4 regions of the Desemzia sp. FAM 23988 genome follow, and region 1 is predicted to be linked to each of the others. Evidence: predicted binding sites of a transcription regulator. Region 1 holds the regulator's gene; each other region holds the start of a gene.
The links. The regulator NrdR, encoded in region 1, represses ribonucleotide reductase genes. The targets are predictions, from matches to a motif close to ACACNATATATNGTGT.

Region 1 (6,302 bases):
ATGGATTGTTTCATTTCTACCGCAAAAGAAGGGAAATGCATTAAGGTAGATGAATAGCCGCTTTTTGCTAGTTCATGGGCAATCGCACCAAGTAAATAGGTCTTTCCTACACCGAATGAACCTTGTAAATATAGCCCTCGGTGAAACTTTTTCGGTTCATTCAGATATGCTTCCACAAAATCAAAAGCTTCTATCTTTGCTTGAAGTCGTTCATTCGTAGTTTGAAACTCCTTGAGTGTTGCTTCACGAATACCTTTTGGCATATCCATCGAATGAATCAAATTCTTAATACTTTTCTCCCTTTGTTTTGCCACTAATTCAGATGTTGGCACATAAGTCACATCAATATAGTGGTGATTCATAATCAATTTGGGTTGATATCCAGGAGCCAATTGATTGTCTTTATTATTCTGGTATTTTTTCTTTTCATTGACAAATTCGTACAATTTAGCTGCGCTTTTTTCGATAGCTGCTCGATCCAGTTCCTCATTGTGCTCTTGGATAAACTGTACGACATCTGTATCATTCATAACGTCTTGCATCAAGTTGTTGAACTCTTCGTTCCATTTTCTCTCTTTGATGATTTTTGTCAGGCTTTTTCCTACATCATCCATGATTACTCACCTTCTTTTTGCATATTCTGAATACGTGCCAGTCTTTCTTGAAGTTGTTTTTCCGCTTCTGGACTAATCGAAGTTTCTTTAGGTGTTTGGTACCCTTCTTTTGCCCAATCTGGCAGCTTCTCTTTGCGAACAACGTTTTTATTCCGTGAATAGTTATTATTTGACCGCGCAGCCGAAGTATTTTGCTTCCGGTCTTGATTCTTTTGGTATTTCTCTGCGTTTTCTTGGTACAGGTCACGTACTTTCTTCAAAGCAGCTTCTGGTGTTTTGATCTCATTTTGAGCCCAATCATTCGATATCGTATAAGCCAGTCCCTTTTCAAAAACGACTTTTCCTTGGACGACCAAAATGTAATGGATCAATATATTGATCACCGGATTCGATAAATGAGATTTTTTTACAATGTCTTCCAATGTCCATTCTTCTGGTTTAGAGATGTACCCATTTTTCTGTTCTTTGATATCGTTCATAAATTCAGCCGGAGAATACTGCTTGCTGGCTTCGATCACTTGAATATCAGAGTCTGAAAAACCTTGGTGTTTCAAATCTTGTTCCCTTTGTGATTGAGTGGCCGTAGTGACTTCTAGTTCTTGTTGCACAACATCCTGCAACTGTATTTTCTCTTTATTTTCGCGGTGGAAATCATCAACAATATTTTTCTTCAATTTGCGTGCATCAATAACGCCTGTATCCATATCTGATGCTTCCAAAATATAATGCTGCATCGCCAATTCATTAATAGCATACATATGGTGCAACGTCAGAATCGTTTCACGAATATCCGCTGTAATCGCCGAACGATTTACATAGTGCTGATTTAATCCATTGTAAAAGAAGTTCCAATCAAATGTGTCAGCATTCAAAGTGACTGCAGATTCCGCTGCATCCCCAATCAGTGAACGAGAGGATTTGAATAAGGTCTCATGTTGTTTCAACTGATCTGTATTCATATGATAGACATCCAAAAAAGACTTCGTAATTTCAGCATATTGATCTTTATTTATGGGCTGGACTGAAAATCGATTGCGCAATTGCTTGAATTTTCGTTCACCCACTCGCTCCAATAACAATAAACTAAATAAATCTTCTTCAAAAAAAGCTTTACTCGTTTGAGGTTTTTGGAGTTCATAGACATACAGCTTTTCGGGCTCGGTTTGGACAAAAGTTTTCAATAAGCCGATAGCTTCCAGTCGAATTCTGGCTTGATACACTTCTGGCATTCCGAGATTCAATAACGACAACAATTCTGCGTGAAGAATCCCTTCACTCCAAAATGTATCTTTCTCTGTTTCTGTCCACAACGTCATATATAAACTGTAGGCTGCAGAACCAATTAAAGGTTGATACAAAAAGGTCAGAATCTGTTGGTCTATATCCGAAAGCAATGCACTCTGTTTGACCATAAATCCATCTTTAGGACTCAGGTTTTTCCAAGGATACGACATACTTGGCTACTCCTTTCGTATCACTTATTTCTTTTCGGTTTTCTTCCGTTCCAATTCTTTCATTTCTTCCATAAAAACTCCAATGTCTTTAAACTGACGGTACACACTAGCAAAGCGAATATACGCTACATCATCGACCTCTGCTAATTTTTCCATCACATGTTCTCCAATAACCGTTGAAGACACTTCATTTTCTCCTAAACTACGGATATCATTTTCAATTTCATTCACAATTTTTTCCATTTGATCCATCGGAACAGGTCTCTTCTCACAGGACCGGATTACACCCCTAAGGATCTTTTCACGGTTAAATTCTTCGCGATCGCCATTCTTTTTCACTACTAATAGTGGAACACGTTCAATTCTTTCAAATGTTGTAAAACGGTATCGACACGATTCGCATTCTCTTCTACGACGAATAGCTCGTCCTTCATCTGCTGGACGGCTGTCGATGACCCTAGTTCCATTGTGTTGACAGCGAGGGCATTGCACTGTTCATCATCCTTTTTTTAAAAGTATTTTTTTGTATAATCATCCTATTGTACTTTGTTATATAGCCTATTATAACACAGATAGGAATTCTAAAAAACAGCTTATTCCTTATCAGAACAGGTTTTCCTTTTCCAAACCCTTTTTACAAGAACTGAAAAAAGCTAACGAAATCAGATAAATTCTGATGATTTCGTTAGCGTGTTGTTGCATCCAGGTTATTTACGAAAATCTTGCTTATCAAGCCAATACAACACTTGGTGTTGAGTGTTTTCTTTGGAGCCGTTGTTATCGATCACAAAATCGGCTTTCATGATTTTTTCAGTAATGGATTGTTGAGCAGCTATCTTTTGTTGAGCAGCTTTGACATCAATTTGATCTCGCTGCATCAGCCTCTCCAATTGTATACTGGGTGTAGTGGCTACCACCATTACTTTTTCTACATCCTGATCATATCCACTCTCAAATAGTAAAGGAATATCCAACACTATTAGTGGAGCTCCTTGATCAATGTACTTTTCTTTTTCAGTCTGAATCCAGACAGCTATCAAATCACCCAGTATATGATTTAATTTTTTTAATTCCGCTTTGTTTTGAAAGACAATTTTTCCCAATGCTTTGCGGTCTAAATTCCCGCTGGCCATTACGACCTCTTTCCCAAATGCAGCTTCTATCCGTTTTAACCCTTCTGTTCCTGGCTTTACTACTTCGCGGGCACCGACATCAGCATCTACTACAGGTACGCCAGCTTGTTTAAAAACATTGCTTACAGTTGACTTTCCAGTAGCAATACTGCCGGTCAGACCTAAAACAAAAGACATTTGAGTCCCCCCATCCTTAGCTCTCGCTCTTGACTTCATCCGATACTACAGGCAAGACATTTTTTTCAGTCCATTTTTGACAGTGTGCACAGTAATGCGTGCCCCGTTGAGCAACTTTCATTTTTTGAATCGGTCTTCCACAATTGATACACGGTTGTCCTGTACGTCCATAAACGGTTAGTTTTTGTTGAAATTGCCCGGCTTCCCCTAATGCGTTAAGGTAAGATCGTATCGTAGTTCCTCCCGCTTTGATGGCATTCCCCAACACTTGGATAATGGCTTGATGCAGCTTTTTAACTTCTGCCGGCTTCAAAGAATTGCCGGGTCTTATGGGGTGTATCTTAGCTTTAAATAAAGCTTCATCTACATAAATATTTCCTAATCCCGTTACCAATCCTTGATCCAACAATGCTGGTTTTATGGCTTTTTTAACGCGGCTTAACTTAGATTGAAACGGTTCTAGCAAAAACACCTCTGTAAAAGGCTCGGGCCCCAATCGCTGAATTCCAGCAACCGTTTCTTCCTCTCCCAGAGAGACCAGTTCCATCCGTCCAAACTTACGAACGTCCAAGTACCGAATATCTCTGCCGTCTGTCAGATGAAAAACGACATGTGTATGTTTTTTTAATTCATCTTCAGAAGGAACCACTTCATATTTCCCTTCCATGCGCAAATGTGAAATCAAGGTATAGTGATCAAAATCCAGCAACAAAAATTTTCCTCTGCGCCTAAATTTCCGCAAGGTTTCCCCCACTAATAATTCTTTAAAAGCTGCCCTCGATATCGCTCCCGCAATAATCCTATCCCAATACACAGAGACACTTTGAATCGTCACCTGATTTACTGTCGCCTCAAGACCTTTGCGGACAGTTTCAACTTCTGGTAATTCCGGCAAACTTTATTTCCTCCATTCCAACACTTTACTTCGCTTCGTACCAGCTTTGGCCGAAGTTGCTGTCTACTTTCAACGGCACGCTCAAATCGACGGCATGCTCCATTACATCTTCCACCATTTTCTGCAAAGCCGGGATTTCTTCTTCTGGTGCTTCAAAAATCAACTCATCATGCACTTGCAATAACATCGTCGCTTTTAATTCTGACTCTTTTAACGCTTGAGCAATTTTAATCATCGCTACTTTCAGAATATCTGCAGCACTACCTTGAATAGGCGTATTAATAGCTGTTCTCTCGGCAAATGAACGCAAGTTAAAGTTGCGTGAATTAATGTCTGCCAAATAACGGCGACGATTGAACAACGTCTCCACAAAGCCCTTTTCTTTTGCTTCTCTGACGACATCTTCCATATAAGCTTCAATACCAGGATATTTTTCGAAGTACGTATCAATAAATTGCTGTGCTTCTTTACGTGTAATTCCTAAGTTTTGAGACAATCCATAATCACTGATACCATAGACGATTCCAAAGTTAACAGCTTTCGCACGTCGGCGAATGTTAGCTGTCACGTCTTCTGGTTTATCAATACCAAATACACGCATAGCAGTACTGGAATGAATATCCTGCTCTTCTATGAAAGCTTCTTTCATATGTTCATCATTGGAGATGTGAGCCAATACACGCAATTCGATTTGTGAGTAATCTGAGGCAAAAATCTTCCAACCAGCTTTTCTAGGTACAAACGCTTGGCGTATTTTACGACCTTCTTCCAGACGAATCGGAATGTTTTGCAAGTTAGGATCAACCGAACTCAAGCGTCCTGTACGAGCAATAGTTTGCATATAGCGCGTATGCACTTTACCAGTATCCGGACGCACAACTTTTAATAATCCCTCTACATAAGTAGATTGGATCTTCGCAATTTGCCTGTAGTTTAAAATAAATTCCACGATTGGAGCTTGATCCTGCAATTGTTCTAGAACCCCTACAGCTGTTGAATAGCCTGTTTTGGTCTTTTTGATTACTGGATAACCCATTTTTTCAAATAAAATAACGCCTAATTGTTTCGGTGAATTAATATTGAACTCTTCACCAGCTTCTGCGTAGATTTTTTGTTCGATTTCTTTTAACTGAATCGCAAATTCATCTCTCATTTCTTCCAATCGTTTACCATTTACGGTGATTCCTTGGATTTCCATATCAGCAAGAATGATCGCTAATGGCAACTCGATATCTGAAAACAACTCTTTTTGATCGTTGGCAACCAATTTTTCCATCAAGGCAGGTCCCAAAGTAGCAATAGCTTTTACCTTTCGAGCCAAGTGCGTGTGCATAACAGAAATATCTTCAGGAACTTTGATTTTAGCTCCTTTTCCATAGACACTTTCGTCTCCAGCAACATCATGGTAATCGTACTCTTCTGCAATGGCTGCTAAATCATTGGAGTTGTCTTTCACATCCAGCAAATAAGCTTCTAACAATACATCATATTGAATAGCAGATAACTTAATGCCGTAACGATCCAAAGCCACATAGACTTGTTTAGCATCAAACGCAGCTTTTGAAAGAGACTCATCTTCTGCCCATTTTTTGAATACTGGAGAGGTTAAAATAGTATCTGCTTCTCCTACATAGATCCGTTCTGCATTTCCCCAACTGATGCCTACGATCTCCGCTGTGTGGTAGTTGTCGTTCAACATTTGTACATAGAGAGCCATGTCTTTTTCAAACATGTCTTCGGTAACTTCTGTCACGACTTCATACGTAATCTCTGTACGATTGGCTTCTTTTTCAGCATCTAATTCTGTAGTATCCAGATTGCTTAAATGAGATTTGAAATCCATCTCTTTATAGAATTCCGTTAATTTCTTCAAATCTGCTCCATGATACTCTAAATCGTCTATCGTAATTTCAAGAGGTGAATCGGTATCGATAGTAGCCAAGCGTTTACTCATCAGCGCAATATCTTTTTCATTGATCAAGTTTTCCTTGCGTTTGCTTTGCTTCATAGCACCGATATTTGCATAGAC
Region 2 (6,302 bases), on a different contig from region 1:
AACAGAGAGCAGTAAAAAGCATTTAGCTCTTGTACCAGTTGAGAAAAAATTTGAGGAGGACATTAAATGATTACATTAAAAGATATTGGAGTTACTTTTGGAAGTGCAAATGCACCAATTAAAGCTGTTGAAGAGGTTTCGCTTTCAGTAGATAAAGGAGATGTTTATGGAATTGTCGGATACAGTGGTGCCGGAAAAAGCACGTTGGTTCGAACAATCAACTTATTGCAACGCCCTACTAGCGGAAAAGTAATCGTTGCTGGAAAAGATCTTTTGGCACTAAATCCTAGCGGGTTGCGGGCTGCGCGGAAAAAGATTGGAATGATCTTCCAACACTTTAATCTGATGGATTCGCGCACCGTAGCTGGCAATATTGCTTATCCCCTACGTAAGTCAGGGCTTAGCAAATCAGCTATTCAACAAAAGGTAGCCGATTTACTTGATTTAGTAGGACTTTCAGACAAAATCGACGCTTTTCCTTCTCAACTTTCCGGTGGGCAAAAGCAACGAGTAGCTATAGCAAGAGCATTAGCGAATGATCCAGATGTGCTGCTTTGTGATGAAGCCACAAGTGCTTTAGATCCTAAGACTACCCTTTCTATTTTAAGCTTGTTGAAAGAATTGAATGAGCGCTTGTCATTAACTATCGTCATCATTACTCATGAAATGCAAGTGGTCAAAGAAATCTGCAACAAAGTAGCTGTAATGGAAAATGGGCATGTTGTTGAAGACGGGGATTTGGTTTCTATTTTCACTCAGCCAAAAGAGCAAATCACAAAAGAATTTATCAATACCGCTACTCATGTGGACCAAGCATTAGAAAAAATATTGAACCACCCTACTCTATTGAACTTGCAAGGAGACGATACCTTAGCCAACATTTCTTATGTCGGTTCCAATACCAGCGAACCTTTAATCGCTACTTTATCCAGTCGGTTCCATGTCTCTACCAATATTCTCTTTGGGAATGTGGAGATATTGCAAGAAACGCCGGTAGGAAATTTATTGGTCGTTCTGTCTGGAGAACCCGCTCAAAAACAAAAAGCCTTGTCTTATCTAGCCAGTAAAGACGTTGCTGTGGAGATTCTGACAAGTCAGTCTGAAAAAGTCATTCAATTCAAACTAAAACAAAAAATTGGTTAAGGGGGAAATGAATCATGTCTCAATTCTTAAATACGTATTTTCCAAATGTGATTGAAATTCAAGATGAAGTGATTGAAAGTTTTATCCAAACAATTTATATGGTCTTATTGACTGCTGCTATTGCGGGAGTTTTAGGAATCTTCCTAGGGATTATTCTAGTGGTTACAGGACCTAAAGGAATCCTCGTAAATAAGCGTATCTATAATTTTTTAGATCAAGTTATTAATATTTTTCGTTCCGTCCCCTTCATTATTATGATGACATTGATCGTGCCTTTCACACGATTGGTTGTAGGAACTTCCATCGGGACTTCTGCTGCTATTATTCCTTTAATCGTAGGGACAACACCATTTTTTGCTCGACAAATACAAAATGCTTTACTAGAAGTTGACCCTGGTGTAATTGAAGCCGCTGAAGCGATGGGCTCGAGTCCTCTTGAAATTATTTTTAGAGTGTATTTGAAAGAAGGGTTAACGCCCATCATTCGTGTTTCCTCTTTAACGATTATTAATTTAGTGGGGTTAACAGCAATGGCAGGAGCTATTGGTGGTGGTGGCTTAGGAAACTTGGCTATCGCGCGAGGATACAATCGATTCCAAACGGATGTCACTCTTGTAGCTACTTTACTAATTCTGTTGATCGTTTTTATCAGTCAGGCGCTTGGAAATTATTTGGTCAAAAAAACCAGTCATTAATCAAACTAAAACACATTAAAAGGAGAAATTATCATGAAAAACAGCAAAAAATTATTATCGAGTATCGTATTAGGTTTTGGAGCTTTGGTCTTAGCAGCTTGTGGAAATACAGCTGCAGGAGATGAAGACCAAACAGTTACATTGGGTGTTATCGGAGAAGATCAAGATGTGTGGGATTTTGTAGCAGATAAGTTAGAAGAAGACGGTATTACGTTAGAATTAGTAAAATTCACTGACTACGCACAACCCAATAACGCATTGGATGAAGGCGAAGTAGACTTGAACTCTTTCCAACATCAAATCTTCTTAGATTCTTACAACGAGGACAGTGGCACTGATTTAACGGCTATTGGAAATACCGTGATCGCTCCACTTGGTATTTATTCTCAAAACCTTACTTCTATTGAAGAAATAAAAGAAAATGATATTGTGGCTATTCCGAATGACGTTACAAATGGCGGTCGTGCATTATTGCTATTGCAAACAGCTGGTCTGATAACAGTCGATCCTGCAGCTGAAACAACACCTACAGTGAACGATATTACAGATAACCCTTTAAACCTTGAGATCCAAGAACTAGATGCTGCTCAAACAGCCCGCTCTCTTCCGGACGTAGCTGTTTCCATCATTAACAGCGGTATGGCAGTTGATGCAGGTTTCGTCCCTGTAGAAGACGCTATCTTCCTAGAACCAGTCGATGACAACTCTGAACCCTACATCAACATCATCGTAGCACGTGCCGAAGATACAGAAAACGAATTGTACCAAAAAGTCGTAGAAGCTTATCAAGCAGAAGACACTAAAGAAATAATCGCAGAATCCTCAAAAGGCTCCTCAGTACCAGCTTGGGACTAAAACAGAGAGCGAAGAAAAGCGTTTTGCCTATCGACTATAAGAAAATCCCAACAGGCAGGTGTTTTTTACCTGACAGTTGGGATTAGCTTATAGTCGCATAGGCAGCTTTTCGCAACTCGTTTAAAACAGAGAGCGGAGCAAGGCGTTTAGACTCTCGTAGAGTTCACCTTTCCCTTTTAATTGGGTGCTTTTCCCAACTAAAAGGGAAAGTGAAATCGTAGAGAGTCTGCCTTGCGCAGCTCGTTTCAGATCAGAAACCAAAAAAACAGCAACACCAACATTCTAAGGAGGAAATCATTCATGACGACAACACTCACACAAACAACAATCAAAGAAGAAATTTTACAAGGTGCCGATGAGGTGATTGCTTTAAGACGCTTTTTCCACCAACATCCTGAACCGAGCTTAAAAGAATTTGAAACAATCAAACGTATTAAAGAAGAACTCGACAAATTAGGTATACCCCATGAGTCTGTCGGTGAAACTGGAGCTATTGGAACGATCACTGGTGGTAAAGGCCCAGGTAAAACCATACTTTTGCGGGCGGACATTGATGCATTGGAGTTAGATGATGCTAAAGACAAACCTTATAAATCATTAAAACCAGGTTTACATCATGCATGCGGTCATGATGGTCACGCCTCTGCTCTACTCGGTGCCGCCAAAATTCTTAAAAATCATGAAGCAGACTTCAAAGGAACAATCAAACTAGCTTTTCAGCAAGCTGAAGAAATCGGTGCTGGTGCTCGTCAATTTGTCAAAGGCGGTTTTGTAGACGGTGTGGATCAAGTATTTGGCATCCATGTTTCTTCGGGCACTCCTATTGGAAAAATCGACATTACTTCTGGTGCTTCTAATGCATCATGTGATATTTTTAAAATCAAAGTGCATGGAAAAAGCAGTCATGTAGGCAAACCACATTTAGGAAAAGATGCTTTACTAGCTGCAGCTGCTATCACAGTTGAATTGCAAAGTATCGTCGCACGCGAAGTAGACCCATTGGATCAAGCAGTTGTTGCTGTCGGTGTGTTAAACGCAGGCACGCGGTACAATATTGTCGCCAATGAAGCCAGTTTAGAAGGAACCGTTCGCACATTTAGCCACGAAACACGCCAGTTTGTCTTGGAGGCTGTGGAACGTGTAGCTCGTGAGGTAGCCAAAGCTCATCGGACGACGATTGAATTTGAAAACTACGATGCTGCCGCTCCTCTTATCAACGACCCAATTGCAGCTAAACGCGCTGAACGAGTAGCTGCTGGCATTGTTGGTGTTGAAAATATCATTACTGATTCACCAAAAAGTATGGGCGCTGACGATTTTGCCGATTATTTAGCAGTCGCTCAAGGCGTGTATGCTTTTGTGGGAACACGTAACCCAGATGATCCAGATACTTGCTATGGTCACCACCACGAAAATTTCGATATCGATGAACGCGGTTTGGCTATCGCAACGGAACTGCATGTGAATTACGCACTCGACTTTTTAACTGAATAATAGACAGTTTTGTCATTCGATTCTTATAAAAAAACTCAGAAAAAATTCTGAGTTTTTTTATTTGGATATATTCCTTAGATACTCTTGCTTTCATGTGATTTTTCAAAAGACAAGCACATTTTCTGTTAGAAATAAAGACTTAAAAACATATTTTGTTTGATATATAATAAACTAAGTATTACAATATATAGCGTATAAACTATTTTCGAAACACTATATATTGTGTTTTTTTGTGCGAATATTGACTAAAGATTGGAGTGTTGGTTATGGCAATGAATATATCATCGAACGCAACTTTAAATATCAAACAATTAAATGGGGACATCAAAGGATTTCCTCAAGTCCACCCTATCACTGAAGAGATGAGTCTAACTTTTGAGGGGGTCTCTCGTTTAGTGATGCTCGACCGCTATTCGTTTAAAGACACCTCAAAAATGACTCTCTCTACGGGAGATTTAGTGGTCTTAACCATTAAAGAAGATCCAAAATATCCTGCTCGCGGCACTGGATTCATCACCGAACTGAATCATCAAAAAAATCAAGTGACGGTTCTTGTCGAAGAAGAATATAGAAGTAATCTAGAAGATGCTCATGAACGCGAAACAGGTGAAATCGTTCGTAGTATCGACACCATTGAAAAGCCATTAGAAATCTATTACGAACAAATCGCAAAACGAAACGCCAGCGGATTATCAGAGGTTGAAGCTGGTTCTCAACAAGCTGCTGCTTTCGAAGACTTTTACGCAGAATTGAAATCGTTGAATTTTGTTCCAGCCGGTCGTGTCTTGTATGGTGCAGGTTCTCAAACAGAAGTTACTTACTTTAACTGTTACGTGATGCCTTTTGTAGAAGACTCTCGTGAAGGGATTTCTGATCACCGGAAACAAGTCATGGAAATTATGAGTCGTGGTGGCGGTGTGGGAACAAATGGTTCGACTTTACGTCCTCGCAATACATTAGCACGTGGAGTAAACGGGAAATCTTCTGGTTCCATCTCTTGGTTAGACGACATTGCTAAATTGACCCATTTAGTAGAACAAGGTGGCAGCCGTCGAGGTGCTCAAATGATCATGCTGGCTGACTGGCATCCAGATGTGCTTGAGTTTATTATTTCCAAAATGCAAAACCCTCGTATTCTTCGTTTCTTAATTGAGCAAACAGAAGACGAGCAAATCAAACAGCTGGCTCAAGAAAAATTGAACTTTACTCCTTTCAGTGAAAAAGAAAAAGCGTTGTATCAAGGAGTCCTTAATTACAAAAACATGCCTGGAACTGGTGGATTTGACGTTTCTATTATCAAAGAAGCAGAAGATAAATTGCACACAGGTGGTACTTACTCTGTTCACAATCCAGATTTCTTAACAGGTGCCAATATTTCGCTGTGCTTAACAGATGATTTTATGCAGGCTGTCGAAAACGACGAAGAATATCAATTGAAATTCCCTGATGTTGAAAATTACAGCCCTGAAGAAATGGACTATTACAATGCTCATTGGGCAGACTGCGGTGATGTTCGTGAGTGGGAAGCTCAAGGCCATGGCATACGTGTCTATCGTTCTATTCGTGCACGCGAATTATGGAAATTGATCAACATTTGTGCAACTTATTCTGCAGAACCTGGCGTTTTCTTTATCGACAATGCCAATAAGAAAACTAATGCTACTGCATATGGGCAAAAAGTAGTGGCTACGAACCCTTGTGGCGAACAACCTTTAGCTCCTTTCTCTGTTTGTAATTTGGCAGCCGTTAATTTGGCGCAAATGGTCAACAAAGATACGCAATCAGTCGACTTTAACAAATTAACTCAAACTGTTAAAACAGGTGTTAGAATGCAAGATAATGTCATTGATGCGACCCCTTACTTCCTAGAAGAAAATGAGCAGCAAGCCCTTGGCGAACGTCGCGTTGGTCTCGGCGTCATGGGATTAGCCGATTTATTGATTTATATCGGTGAGACTTATGGTTCTGAATCTGGGAATCAATTGGTCGATGAAGTCTTTCAAACCATTGCAATTTCAGCTTATGAAGCTTCCATTGAATTGGCTAAAGAACGCGGTAGTTTCCCCTTCCTGATTGGGAATACAGATGAAGAAACAGCTCAACTAAGAGAAAACT
Region 3 (6,302 bases), on a different contig from region 1:
TTATCAATCATTTGTGCCAACAAAGTAGGAAGGCCTAAATTGATTAAAATAAATCCTAAGGCTCCAATAATATTGATAACGAGTAATTTAGGGTATTTCCGAAGATACTGCCAAATAAATTTCATATATATAAACGCTCCTTATCTTAAAATTTTTAATAACAACCTTAACGTAACTAAACAAAAGAAACGGCCTAATGCAGGTGCACTAGGCTCAATGAGTTTATTTTATGTTTTTATCCTACTAAAAACAATTGCCTTCTTGCTAAAAGTGAATTTTTTTTATCTGAAGAGACTAAAACGTTAGTGAACTGGTGTGTAAAGTGGGGGATAATAAGGTGTTTTTAAACACTCCACTTCTCATAATCTTCGTCAGCCATTGATTCTACCATTCCAACCAAATACCCATTTCCAACTTGAGAGAAGAAGTCATGATTTGAAGTTCCAGTTGAGATTCCGTTCATAATAACCGGATCTACATCGTCCGCGGTATCTGGGAATAAAGGATCAAAACCTAAATTTTGCAATGCTTTATTGGCATTGTACCGCAAGAAAACTTTGACGCGCTCAGTCCAACCCATCTCGTCATACAGGTATTGAGTATAATTCACTTCATTTTGGTAAAGAGTAAACAACAATTCGTAAGTCCAGTTTTTTAACTGTTCTTGTTCGTCTTCTGGCAATTGATTGTAGGCAATTTGGAATTTATAGCCGATGTAAGTTCCGTGCACTGATTCATCGCGCAAAATCAATTTGATGATTTCTGCTACGTTTGGCAATTTGTTATTGCCTAAATAATGAAGCGGAGCAAAGAAACCTGAATAAAATAAGAAAGATTCCAGCAATACACTAGCTACTTTACGTTCTAAATCCGTTCCGTTTTGATAAACGTGGTTGATAATTTCAGCTTTCTTTTGAAGCATTTCATTTGTGTTGGTCCATTGGAAAATTTCATCAATCTCTGATTTAGTATTTAGCGTACTGAAGATAGCACTGTAACTTTTTGCATGCATAGATTCCATGAATTGAATATTGTTGTACACAGCTTCTTCATGCTGCGTACGAATCGAATCCTTTAGAGAAGCTACACCATCTTGAGATTGAAGAGTGTCCAGTAAAGTAAGGCCGCCAAACACCTTTCCCATCATATCTTGTTCGTCTTTTGGAAGATTGTACCAGTCGTTCAAATCGTTTGACACTGGGATACGTGTATCTGTCCAAAACTGTTCAACCAATTTTTCCCAAGTTAGTTTATCAATCATATCTTCAATCTTGTTCCAGTTTATCGCATGATATTGTTCAGTCATTGCATCAACTTCTCCTTACTTTCGAGTTTTCATAATGTAGTAGAGCTGCGGTCGCTAGACACTCGAGAAAAAGATAAATTCAATTGAGGATAAAAGGCATCCTCAGTTGAATTTCCTATTTTCTTGTCGTGTCTACCAAGCGACCTCCGCATCGTATAGTAGAGCTGCAATCGCTTGGCTCTTGGTAAAATCATTATCTTTTTTGAGGATAAAGTGCATCCTCTAAAAAGAGAATAGATTTTCCTGTCGAGCCAGACCAGCGATTTCCGCATCCTGTTCTAGTAGAGCTGCGGTCGCTAGACACTCGAGAAAAAGATAAATTCAATTGAGGATAAAAGGCATCCTCAGTTGAATTTCCTATTTTCTTGTCGTGTCTCCCAAGCGACCTCCGCATCGTATAGTAGAGCTGCGAGGCCTAGCAATTTTGCAAAAAAGATAAATTATGTTTGGGACTGAGAAACGCTCCAATCATAATTTCCAATTTTTGCGTCATTGCTCCCAAGGCCTCTCCGCATCCTGTTTAAATAGTACAGCTTTCGCATTGGTTGGAGCCTATTTCTTCTGAGTTTTCTGTGAAGGTTCTGACGTAGTAAATGGATTTGATGCCTTTTTTCCATGCATAGTGTCTTAAAATGTTTAAGTCACGCGTGGTTTGCTTGTTAGTACGTCCCATTTTCCATTCGTATAATCCAGCAGGAATTTCAGATCGCATAAAGAGTGTTAAACTCATTCCTTGGTCAATGTGTTTTTGAGCTGCTGCATAGACATCAATGACTTTACGCATATCAATATCGTAAGCAGAAGTGTAGTAAGACAACGTTTCATTTGATAGATAAGGAGCAGGGTAATAAGTTTTACCTGTTTTCTTCTCTTGACGTTCTTCAATCAAACGAGTGATTGGGTGCAGGCTGGAAGACGTTTCGTTTACATAACTGATCGAACCAGTCGGCGCTACAGCTAAACGGTTTTGGTGGTACAATCCGCCAGTCATAATAGAATCTTTTAAAACTTCCCAATCTGCGGCTGTTGGTACTTGCAAATCGTCAAATAAGTGTTGTACTTTTTCGCTTTCGAAGATGAAATCTGCTGCAGTGTATTTGTCGAAATATTCTCCACTAGCGTATTTAGACTTCTCGAAGTTGTGGAAAGTTTCCTTACGTTCCATAGCGATTTGATTGCTGGCTTTCAATGTATAATAGTTCAACAACATGAAGTAAGCATCTGTAAATTCAACCGATTCCGATGAACCGTAAGTGATTTGGTTCAATGCTAAATAAGTGTGTAGGCCCATCGCACCTAAACCGATTGTATGGTAGCGGTCATTTCCATTTTTGATCGAAGGAACAGCTGAAATGCTGGATTGATCCGTAACAGTTGTCAACGCACGCACCATTGCATTCACTGATTTGCCAAAATCTGGAGATTTCATCAAGTTTACGATATTGGTCGAACCTAGGTTACAACTAATGTCAGTTCCTAAAGTTTCATAGGATTGATCATTATTGATCAGTGAAGGTTCTTGTATTTGCAAGATTTCACTACATAAGTTACTCATCGTGATCGTTCCATAAACCGGATTTTCACGGTTTGCTGTATCAATGTTGATGATATAAGGATAACCAGACTCTTGTTGCAATTTAGAGATTTCATTTTCCAAGTCACGTGCACGGATTTTTGATTTCCGTACTTCTTCATTATTTACCAAATTATCGTACTCAGCAGTAATGTCTACATAGGCAAAAGGTCTGCCATAAATGCGTTCCACATCATACGGGCTGAACAAGTACATCTGCTCATCATGGGCACACAATTCGTAGAATTTATCCGGTACAGTCAAACCAAGAGAGAGTGTTTTAACACGGACCTTTTCATCGGCATTTTCTTTCTTAGTCGATAAGAAAGAAACAATGTCCGGATGGAAGACGTTCAAATATACTGCTCCAGCACCATTGCGTTGTCCTAACTGATTTGAATAGCTGAAGCTGTCTTCCAATAATTTCATAACTGGGACAACACCGCTAGAGGCATTTTCAATTTTCTTGATTGGATCTCCTGCAGCACGCAAGTTGGACAAGTTCACTCCAACTCCGCCACCGATACGCGACAATTGCAATGCACTGTTGACGGTACGGCCGATGCTGTTCATGTCATCTGTTGCTTGGATCAAGAAACAAGACACTAATTCACCACGACGTTTACGTCCAGCGTTTAAGAAGGTAGGAGTAGCCGGTTGATAACGTTGATTGATGATTTCATCCGCAATCGTCCAAGCCAATTCTGTGTCGCCCTCTGCTAAATACAAAGCGTTAAACACAATACGGTCTTCATAACGTTCTAAGAAACGTTTGCCATCATTCGTTTTTAAAGCATATTGTGTGTAGAATTTGTAAGCCGACATAAACGAACGGAAGCGGAATTTACGGTTGTACATTTCATTAAACAAGTCTTTAACGAATTGTCTGTCGTATTGGTTCAAAAATTCTTCTTCGATATAATCGTTAGTAATCAAGTAGTTTAATTTTTCATCTAAAGTATAGAAGAAAACCGTGTTGGGATTCACATATTCCAAGAAGTAAGCACGCACGGCTTCACGATCTTTGTGCAATGGGATAGATCCATTGACTGGTCGATTCAATTCATTGTTCAGTTTAAAATAAGTGACCTCATTGGGTTTTGTAGCTAATTTAGGCTTTTCCAAGGTCGTTCACCGCTTTCTTTAATTTTTTTACATCTTCGTCATTCCCTTGAAATTCAAAGGTATGTAATAATGGTACATCATATTCAGCTGCCAAATCTTTTGCTGTAAAGACAAACAATTGAGCAAAATTCAAGTTCCCGCCGCCCGCGATGCCCTTAAAGTACTGTTTGTTATCAGCAGTTTCAAGAAAATCATTCAGAATTTCGGTAGCTTCTTTTTCATAGGTCGGCGTAACGATCACAAAAGGTTCGTTAATACTGATAAATGGATTTGTCGGAGTCAATTCCAACAAATCCATATCTAATTTTTGAACAAATTTTCTCGTTTGGCCGGTTAAAGAAATAAAAACTATTTTCATGCTAATTGGTCCAATAAATCTGGGCGGAATCCATTAAATGCATCTTGTCCATCAGCTAAGATGACAGGTACAGAGCTGAAACCTAATTCTTTGACTTCTGCTAATGCTTCTTCAGACTCAAATATATCTTTTATTTCGTAAAGAACACCTTTATCATCTAAGTATTTTTTGGTAAAATTACATTGCATGCAATTTGGTTTTGAGTAAATTACGATAGTTTTATCAGCCATTTTTCATTCTCCTTTGAACTTTTCTCTTAGTAGTTTTTATTCTACACTCCTTCAAAGAGAGTTGCAATCGAAATACTATATTTTGATAAATTATCCTATTCACAAGCTTCTAAACACAATATGTAGTGTTTTGCAAGCTTTTTTATTTTTGTCCGAAACAGCAAAAAAAGACTTCCATAACGCATTTTTACGGAAGTCTTTGATTTTTTTTTTATAAAGCAGGCGCATTATTTTTTTTTACTCGACTTACAAACTCAGTAAAGAGTTGTTGCATTTTTTTATCGGTTTTAATCATCAACTCTGGATGCCACTGAACGGCTACGATACTAGTTTCAGGATCTTTAGCTTCAAAAGCTTCAATCAATCGGTCCTTGCTCCAAGCAACTGCTTCAAATGGATCTGCTAATTCTTTGATGGCTTGATGATGATAAGAATTGACAACATAAGTCGTTCCGTAAATTCTAGCTAAACGACTGTCGGGATCAATAGTCACCGTATGAGCTCCATTGTCATACATCGTTTGTTGAATATGTTGCACGGTCAAATCTGAGTAAGAGCTAGCCAGATCTTGATACAAAGAACCTCCGAAAGCCACATTTAAGATCTGCATCCCACGGCATACTGCTAAGATTGGTTTCTTTTGCTGAATGGCTTCATTGATCAAAGCTATTTCAAAAGTATCTCGAATAGGACTAGTTGTTCCTAAAGCAGGAATCGGTTCTTCACCATACAATAGAGGGGAAACATCTTGACCACCAGCTAATAATAATCCATCGATTCGCGAAATGTATTCTTTCGCATCTTCTGGGTTTCCAAGCGGGAGGACAGAAGGCAGACCGTAAGCGGTCGTTATTCCCTCTACAAAACCTTGAGGAGTATACGTAATCGGCAATCCATCAAAATTAGGCGATTGTGGGGTTAAAATATTTCCCGGAATTCCAATAATCGGTTTCATCAATACACTTCCTTTCCAAAAGCAAACCAATCCATTATGGTTAGCCCTTATTTTACATGAATTAGGATGAAAAAGGTAGTGCGACTATAATGTGGATGAGGAAAACTTGTTTAAATTACATTGTGCTTAATTTAACATGCTTGTGCGTTTGAAAGTTTTTTTATGTCTTTAATGTTGTTTTAACAATGTGTAAATATTGTTCGTTTTTGTATAAAGTAGTGAAAATATACGATTATTCTGTTATTATTAGCCTATTAAAGGAAGCAGAGAAAAGAGGGATTCTTCATGTCAGTTTTAGAAATCAAAGATTTGCATGTTTTTATAGAAGAAAAGGAAATTTTAAAAGGGGTCAATTTGGTCATTAAAACAGGTGAGATCCATGCCATTATGGGACCAAATGGGACAGGGAAATCCACCTTATCAGCAGCTATCATGGGACATCCAAGCTATACTGTCACAAAAGGCAAGATTTTATTAGATGGAGAAAATGTGCTGGAAATGGAAGTGGATGAACGCGCTCGAGCGGGATTATTTTTAGCAGTCCAATACCCAAGTGAGATTGCTGGGGTCACGAACGCTGAGTTCATGCGAGCAGCTATCAATGCCAGAAGAGCAGAAGACGACAAAATCGGCGTCATGTCATTTATTAAAAAATTGGATGAAAAAATGGCAGTATTAGATATGCCGGAAGAAATGGCTGAACGTTATCTGAACGAAGGATTTTCCGGCGGGGAGAAGAAGCGAAATGAGATTTT
Region 4 (6,302 bases), on a different contig from region 1:
AAGCGAACCCAAATGATTGAATTGTGTCCGAAAAGTCACGGAGTAGAAGATAACTCTCAGAATCCTTATACATCTAAGCGAAATCCTGTTATACTGTAAAAAAAAGAACGAAAGAGGCTAACATGAATAAAGAAACTAGTTTTAAAGATTTTGCAATCAGCTCTGAAATAGTAGAGGCCGTAACAGATCTTCGTTATTACCACCCAACAGCAGTCCAAGAAAGAGTCATCCCTGTTGCATTACAAGGAGAAGACATTATTGTTGAAGCTCAAACGGGCAGTGGGAAAACCGTCAGTTATGGAGTACCATTAGTAGAAAAGGTAGAATGGGCAGAAAATAAACCTCAAGCTTTAGTTTTAACTCCTACAAGAGAACTTGCGACACAAGTAAAAGAAGATTTAACCAATATTGGACGATTTAAACGTGTTAAAGTCGCGGCAGTATTTGGAAAATCCTCTTTTAAAAAACAACAATTAGAATTGAAACAAAAAAATCATATTGTAGTCGGTACTCCAGGGAGATTACTGGATCATTTGCAAAAAGGAACCTTGAGCTTGGAAAAAGTTCGTTACCTAGTGTTGGATGAAGCAGATGAAATGTTGAATATGGGGTTCATTGAACAAGTAGAATCGATTATTGAATTTGTACCGAAAGAACGCCAAACATTACTATTCTCGGCCACTATGCCAGAAGAAGTGGCGCGACTAGCCGGTTTCTACATGCGTGAAGAAAAAGCATCTATTCAAATTGAAACAGCAGAAGGCAGCAAACCGAACATTCACCAGTCATTTGTGAAAGTGCAAGAAGAAGAGAAAGAACGTCAGCTTCTGAACTTGTTGACGGTTGAAAATCCGGATAACTGCATGATTTTCTGTAATACGCAAGCAGCTGTAAACGAGGTACACAGTTTCTTGAGCAAGGCAGGATTGCCGATTGATAAGCTTCACGGTGGAATGTATCAAGATGACCGATTTGATGTGATGAAAGATTTTAAAGAAGGTCGTTTCCGTTATTTAGTAGCGACCGATGTAGCTGCTAGAGGGATCGATGTGGATAACGTGACTCATGTCATCAACTACGACGTTCCTGTGGAGAAAGAAAGTTTTGTCCACCGTACTGGTCGTACTGGCCGCGCTGGAAAAAGTGGATTGGCGTTAACAATGGTAACTCCAAAACAAATGAGCTGGTGGAGAGAAGTTAAGGAATATACCCATCAAACATTTGAAGAAATTCCAATGCCAAATGCTCGATTAGTACAACGTCATCAACGCGCATTCGATGAAAAAATCGCTACACGTCCACCTTTGAAACGTCCGCGTGAAAAAGAACTGAACAAAAACATTACTAAAGTTTATTTCAATGGCGGTAAAAAGAAAAAACTGCGTGCTGTCGATTTTGTTGGAACGATCGCCAAAATCCCTGGAATCAATGCAGAAGATATCGGGATCATTACGATCCAAGAAGGCTCGACTTATGTGGAGATCTTGAATGGTAAAGGACAACTTGTGATTGAAGCAATGAAGACCAGAACGATCAAAGGAAAACAATTAAAAGTTTTTAAAGCAAAAAAATAAAATCATGGAGTATGGCTTGTGAGCTGCCATGCGCAATTTGCATAGGAATAGAGTCATGAGGATTTTAATCGCTGTATTTGCCGAAGAGCCCGTCCAGAAAAATTCTGGACGGGCTCTTCGGCATCTTTATCTTGAACAAATAGGCTTGATTGAGAAGACGAATAAGGTCTATCTCAGAAGAAAAAGCCCCTTATTAGTCAAGTGGGAATTTATGTGAAGCTCGCTTGATCAGCAAACCAGTACTCTATGATAATTGAACTCCCTCTTAGTACCATATTTCACTGTTTGAAAGCACTATATGGTAGTTGAACACCTGTTTAGTACCCTATCTCACTGTTTGAAAGCACGATATGGTAGTTGAGCATCTTACTAGTACCGTATCTTTCTGTTTGAAAGCACGGTATGGTAGTTGAGCACCTTACTAGTACCGTAACTTTCTGTTTGACAGTTTTATTAGTCAAGTGGGAATTTATGTGAAGCTCACTTGATCAGTAATCTACTTTTATAGATAGATAAACAGAAAAAGCACTCCCGCTACTGAATAATTTTTCAGTAACGGGAGTGCTTTTTAGTGAGAGGTTTTTTGTCCTAATTCTCAATAATTAGTCTAGATTATTTTGCGTAAAGTTCTGCGATTTGTTTTTGAACTGTTTCATTGTCCAAGAATTCATCGTAAGTGGTTTCCGCACGGTCAACAACTCCGTTTGGTGTCACTTCAATAATGCGGTTCGCGATTGTTTGGATAAATTGGTGGTCATGTGAACTAAATAGTAATGAACCTTTGAAAGCGATCAAGCCATTGTTCAATGCTGTAATAGATTCTAAGTCCAAGTGATTAGTAGGGTCATCCATTACCAATACGTTGGCTTTACTTAACATCATTTTAGACAACATACAACGAACTTTTTCTCCCCCTGAAAGGACAGAGACTTCTTTCAGTACTTCTTCACCAGAGAACAACATACGTCCTAAGAAGCTGCGTAAGAATGTATTGTCACTTTCTTCTTTAGAAGCATACTGACGCAACCAGTCAACGATCGTTAACTTGCCATTTGCAAATTCAGCTGAATTGTCTTTTGGTAAATAAGATTGAGAAGTGGTAACTCCCCATTTGATCGTACCTGAATCAGGTTCCATTTCACCCATAATGATTTTGAAGAGAGTTGTGATAGCAATATCGCTTTCTCCTGTGAAGGCTACTTTGTCATCTTTGTTCAAACTAAAGCTGATGTTGCTCAAAATTTGTTTGCCATCGATAGATTTAGAAATGTTTTCCACACGCAATAAGTCATTTCCAATTTCGCGTTCAGGTTCGAAGCCGACAAATGGGTAACGGCGAGTAGAAGGTTGGATATCATCCAAAGTAATTTTTTCCAGTGTTTTCTTACGAGAAGTTGCTTGTTTCGATTTAGAAGCATTTGCACTGAATCGAGCAATAAAGTCTTGTAGTTCTTTTACTTTTTCTTCTTTTTTCGCGTTTTGGTCAGCTTGCAATTTAGCAGCTAGTTGACTAGACTCCAACCAGAAGTCATAGTTTCCAACGTACAATTTAATTTTACCAAAGTCTACGTCACACATATGTGTACAGACTTTATTCAAGAAGTGGCGGTCATGAGAAACAACGATGACCGTATTTTGAAAATTGATTAAGAACTCTTCCAACCATTCGATAGACTTTTTATCCAATCCATTGGTAGGCTCATCCAATAATAGAACATCTGGTTTGCCAAATAAAGCTTGAGCTAATAAGACTTTCACTTTTTGTCCACCAGATAATTCACTCATTTTTAGGTAATGCAAGTCTTCTTGAATGCCTAACCCTTGTAGTAATGTAGCTGCTTCAGGTTCAGCTTCCCAACCATTTAAATCTGCAAATTCTCCTTCAAGTTCGGCAACTTTGATGCCGTCTTCGTCAGAAAAATCAGGTTTCATATAAATAGCATTTTTTTCTTGCATAATGTCATACAAGCGTTTGTGGCCCATAATAACAGTGTCTAAAACCGTTTGGTCTTCATAATCATAATGGTTTTGTTTTAAGGTTGCCATACGTTCATCTGCAGCCATAGAAATATTCCCGGTAGATGGTTGGATTTCACCAGATAAAATTTTTAAAAAGGTTGATTTTCCAGCACCATTTGCTCCAATCAAGCCATAACAATTCCCTGGAGTGAATTTTAAATTCACTTCATCAAATAATTTACGATCAGGAAATTGCAAACTTACGTCCGATACAGTGATCATTAATTTATTCCCTCTATTCTTTATATTGTCGCAGGTCAACTAGTTGTATGTCTCCGGCTTCCAATTTTTTGTTGATCGCGCAACAGAAATTTAAAGTAGAACTCCACAACCAGTAAAAGCCCGATTAGTTCAACTAACATTCAGCGGAGTAAATTGCACCACTAAATGAAGTCTCACTTTATCTGCATAATTTTAGCATACTAATATTTAGAAAGCGATAGTATTGTGCTTTTTCTCATATTCAATAGTAACAATTTGTTCAAAATGAATGAAGATAAGATGGATACAGGACAGAGGGAATTTAATTTAAAATTGGTCAAATGTTATTGCTATTTTTATTTGTGATGTTTATAATATGGTTATCCATATATAGATTGTTTTATTGGATTTACATACTATATATAGTGTTTAGTAGGATTTTAAATATGTTAATAAATGAACTAATTAATAGTGAGTGGGGTAAAAAATGATGAGTCCATTAGTTGTTACGACGAAAAATGAGATGCTGAATGTGATCAAACGAGATGATCGGATGATACCGTATGACCTCGATAAAATAATGAATGCTTTGATGAAGTGTTCATTACAAGTAGAAAATCTGGTAGATGAGTTCCGCATGACTAAAATTTACACTTTAGCTTTGCAAATCGACCACGAAATAGCTCATCGCTTCAAAGAAGACATCAAAATTTATGAAATACAAAGCATTGTGGAACACTGTTTAGTGGAAGCTGGGGAAACTAAGATGGCCGAAGCTTACATCCATTACCGGAGTATGCGGGATATTGAGCGACAACAGTCCACAGATGTCAATCAGTCGATCAACAAGCTGCTTTCACGAGACGAGACCGTTATCAATGAAAATGCGAATAAAGACAGTAAAGTGTTCAATACTCAACGTGATTTGACAGCAGGAAGTGTAGCCAAAGCAATCGGATTGCAAATGCTGCCTAAGCATGTAGCAAATGCCCACTTAAAAGGAAATATCCATTTTCACGATTTGGATTATCAACCTTACTCACCAATGACAAACTGTTGTTTGATCGATTTTAAAAACATGTTTGAAAACGGTTTTAAAGTTGGGAATGCAGAGGTGGAATCACCAAAATCGATCAATACGGCTACAGCCCAAATGGCACAAATCATTGCCAATGTTGCTTCTAGTCAGTATGGCGGATGCAGCGCCGATCGGGTAGATGAATTGTTGGCGCCTTATGCGGAAAAGAATTACCAAAAGCATATAGCAGATGCAGAATATTGGATCGATGGAAAAGAAAGAAAACACAAATATGCATTTGCTAAAACCAAAAAAGATATTTATGATGCTATGCAAAGCTTAGAGTATGAAATCAATACCCTTTATTCGTCTAACGGACAAACTCCTTTTACAACACTGGGATTTGGACTAGGAACGAATGAATTTGAACGAGAGATTCAAAAGGCGATTCTACAAGTGCGTATTGAAGGGTTGGGAAAAGAAAAAAGAACCGCTATTTTTCCAAAACTGGTCTTTACATTACGTCGTGGAGTGAATTTAGAGGCGCAAGACCCTAATTATGATGTGAAGGCATTAGCAGTTGAATGCAGCACTAAGCGGATGTATCCGGATGTTCTTAGCTACGATAAAATCGTTGAATTGACAGGCAGTTTTAAAGCTCCAATGGGGTGCCGTTCTTTTTTACAAGGCTGGCAAGATGAAAATGGAAATGAAGTAAATTCCGGGCGTATGAATTTAGGCGTGGTAACGTTAAATCTGCCGCGCATTGCTCTTGAATCGAATGGAGACAAAGCGAAATTCTGGAATGTGTTCAGCGAGCGTATGCAGGTCGTGAAAGATGCTTTAGTTTATCGCATTGGTCGAGTAAAAGAAGCGACACCAGAAAATGCGCCTATTTTGTACAAATATGGTGCATTTGGCACGCGCTTAAGTGATGAAGACGCAGTGGATGAAGTCTTTAAACACAAACGCTGCACGGTTTCGATCGGATACATCGGGTTATATGAAGTCGCGACTGTTTTCTATGGTCCAAATTGGGAAACCAACAAAGAAGCTAAAGAATTTACTATAGAGATAGTGCGTCAAATGAAGCAAAATGCTGACGTTTGGGCTGCTGAATACGATTATCACTTTAGTGTTTATTCTACGCCTTCTGAAAGTTTAACAGATCGTTTTTGCCGATTGGACAAACAGAAATTTGGAGAAATCGCTTGTATTACTGATAAAGAATATTATACCAATAGTTTTCATTATGATGTGCGCAAACAACCGACTCCATTTGAAAAAATCGAGTTTGAAAAAGTCTATCCGCAGTATTGTTCCGGCGGCTTTATCCATTATTGCGAGTATCCAGTACTGCGTCAGAATCCAAAAGCTCTGGAAGCCGTATGGGATTTTGCGTACGACCGAATAGGTTATCTAGGTACGAATACTCCTATCGATCATTGTTACAAATGTGGGTACAATGGCGAATTTGAACCAACCGCTAA

Region 2: a site for NrdR is predicted at 4,398-4,413, ahead of ACEN4L_RS07480 (vitamin B12-dependent ribonucleotide reductase). Genes of this name have one in related genera too.
Region 3: a site for NrdR is predicted at 4,706-4,721, ahead of nrdH (glutaredoxin-like protein NrdH). Genes of this name have one in related genera too.
Region 4: a site for NrdR is predicted at 4,208-4,223, ahead of nrdD (anaerobic ribonucleoside-triphosphate reductase). Genes of this name have one in related genera too.

What each region holds. Positions count from the first base shown of each region.
Region 1 is NZ_JBGQQS010000002.1:193,843-200,144, reverse strand. It holds gene dnaI (primosomal protein DnaI) at 1-614, opposite strand, end outside; gene ACEN4L_RS02370 (replication initiation and membrane attachment family protein) at 617-2,068, opposite strand; gene nrdR (transcriptional regulator NrdR) at 2,093-2,560, opposite strand; gene coaE (dephospho-CoA kinase) at 2,776-3,378, opposite strand; gene mutM (DNA-formamidopyrimidine glycosylase) at 3,395-4,273, opposite strand; gene polA (DNA polymerase I) at 4,299-6,302, opposite strand, start outside.
Region 2 is NZ_JBGQQS010000010.1:66,159-72,460, reverse strand. It holds gene ACEN4L_RS07500 (methionine ABC transporter ATP-binding protein) at 67-1,143, shown strand; gene ACEN4L_RS07495 (methionine ABC transporter permease) at 1,158-1,838, shown strand; gene ACEN4L_RS07490 (MetQ/NlpA family ABC transporter substrate-binding protein) at 1,872-2,693, shown strand; gene ACEN4L_RS07485 (amidohydrolase) at 2,994-4,187, shown strand; gene ACEN4L_RS07480 (vitamin B12-dependent ribonucleotide reductase) at 4,454-6,302, shown strand, end outside.
Region 3 is NZ_JBGQQS010000009.1:14,116-20,417, forward strand. It holds gene ACEN4L_RS06640 (ABC transporter ATP-binding protein) at 1-125, opposite strand, end outside; gene nrdF (class 1b ribonucleoside-diphosphate reductase subunit beta) at 344-1,306, opposite strand; gene nrdE (class 1b ribonucleoside-diphosphate reductase subunit alpha) at 1,827-4,004, opposite strand; gene ACEN4L_RS06655 (ribonucleotide reductase stimulatory protein) at 3,991-4,362, opposite strand; gene nrdH (glutaredoxin-like protein NrdH) at 4,359-4,592, opposite strand; gene ACEN4L_RS06665 (gamma-glutamyl-gamma-aminobutyrate hydrolase family protein) at 4,804-5,547, opposite strand; gene sufC (Fe-S cluster assembly ATPase SufC) at 5,833-6,302, shown strand, end outside.
Region 4 is NZ_JBGQQS010000005.1:28,482-34,783, reverse strand. It holds gene ACEN4L_RS04320 (DEAD/DEAH box helicase) at 123-1,574, shown strand; gene ACEN4L_RS04315 (ABC-F family ATP-binding cassette domain-containing protein) at 2,187-3,815, opposite strand; gene nrdD (anaerobic ribonucleoside-triphosphate reductase) at 4,282-6,302, shown strand, end outside.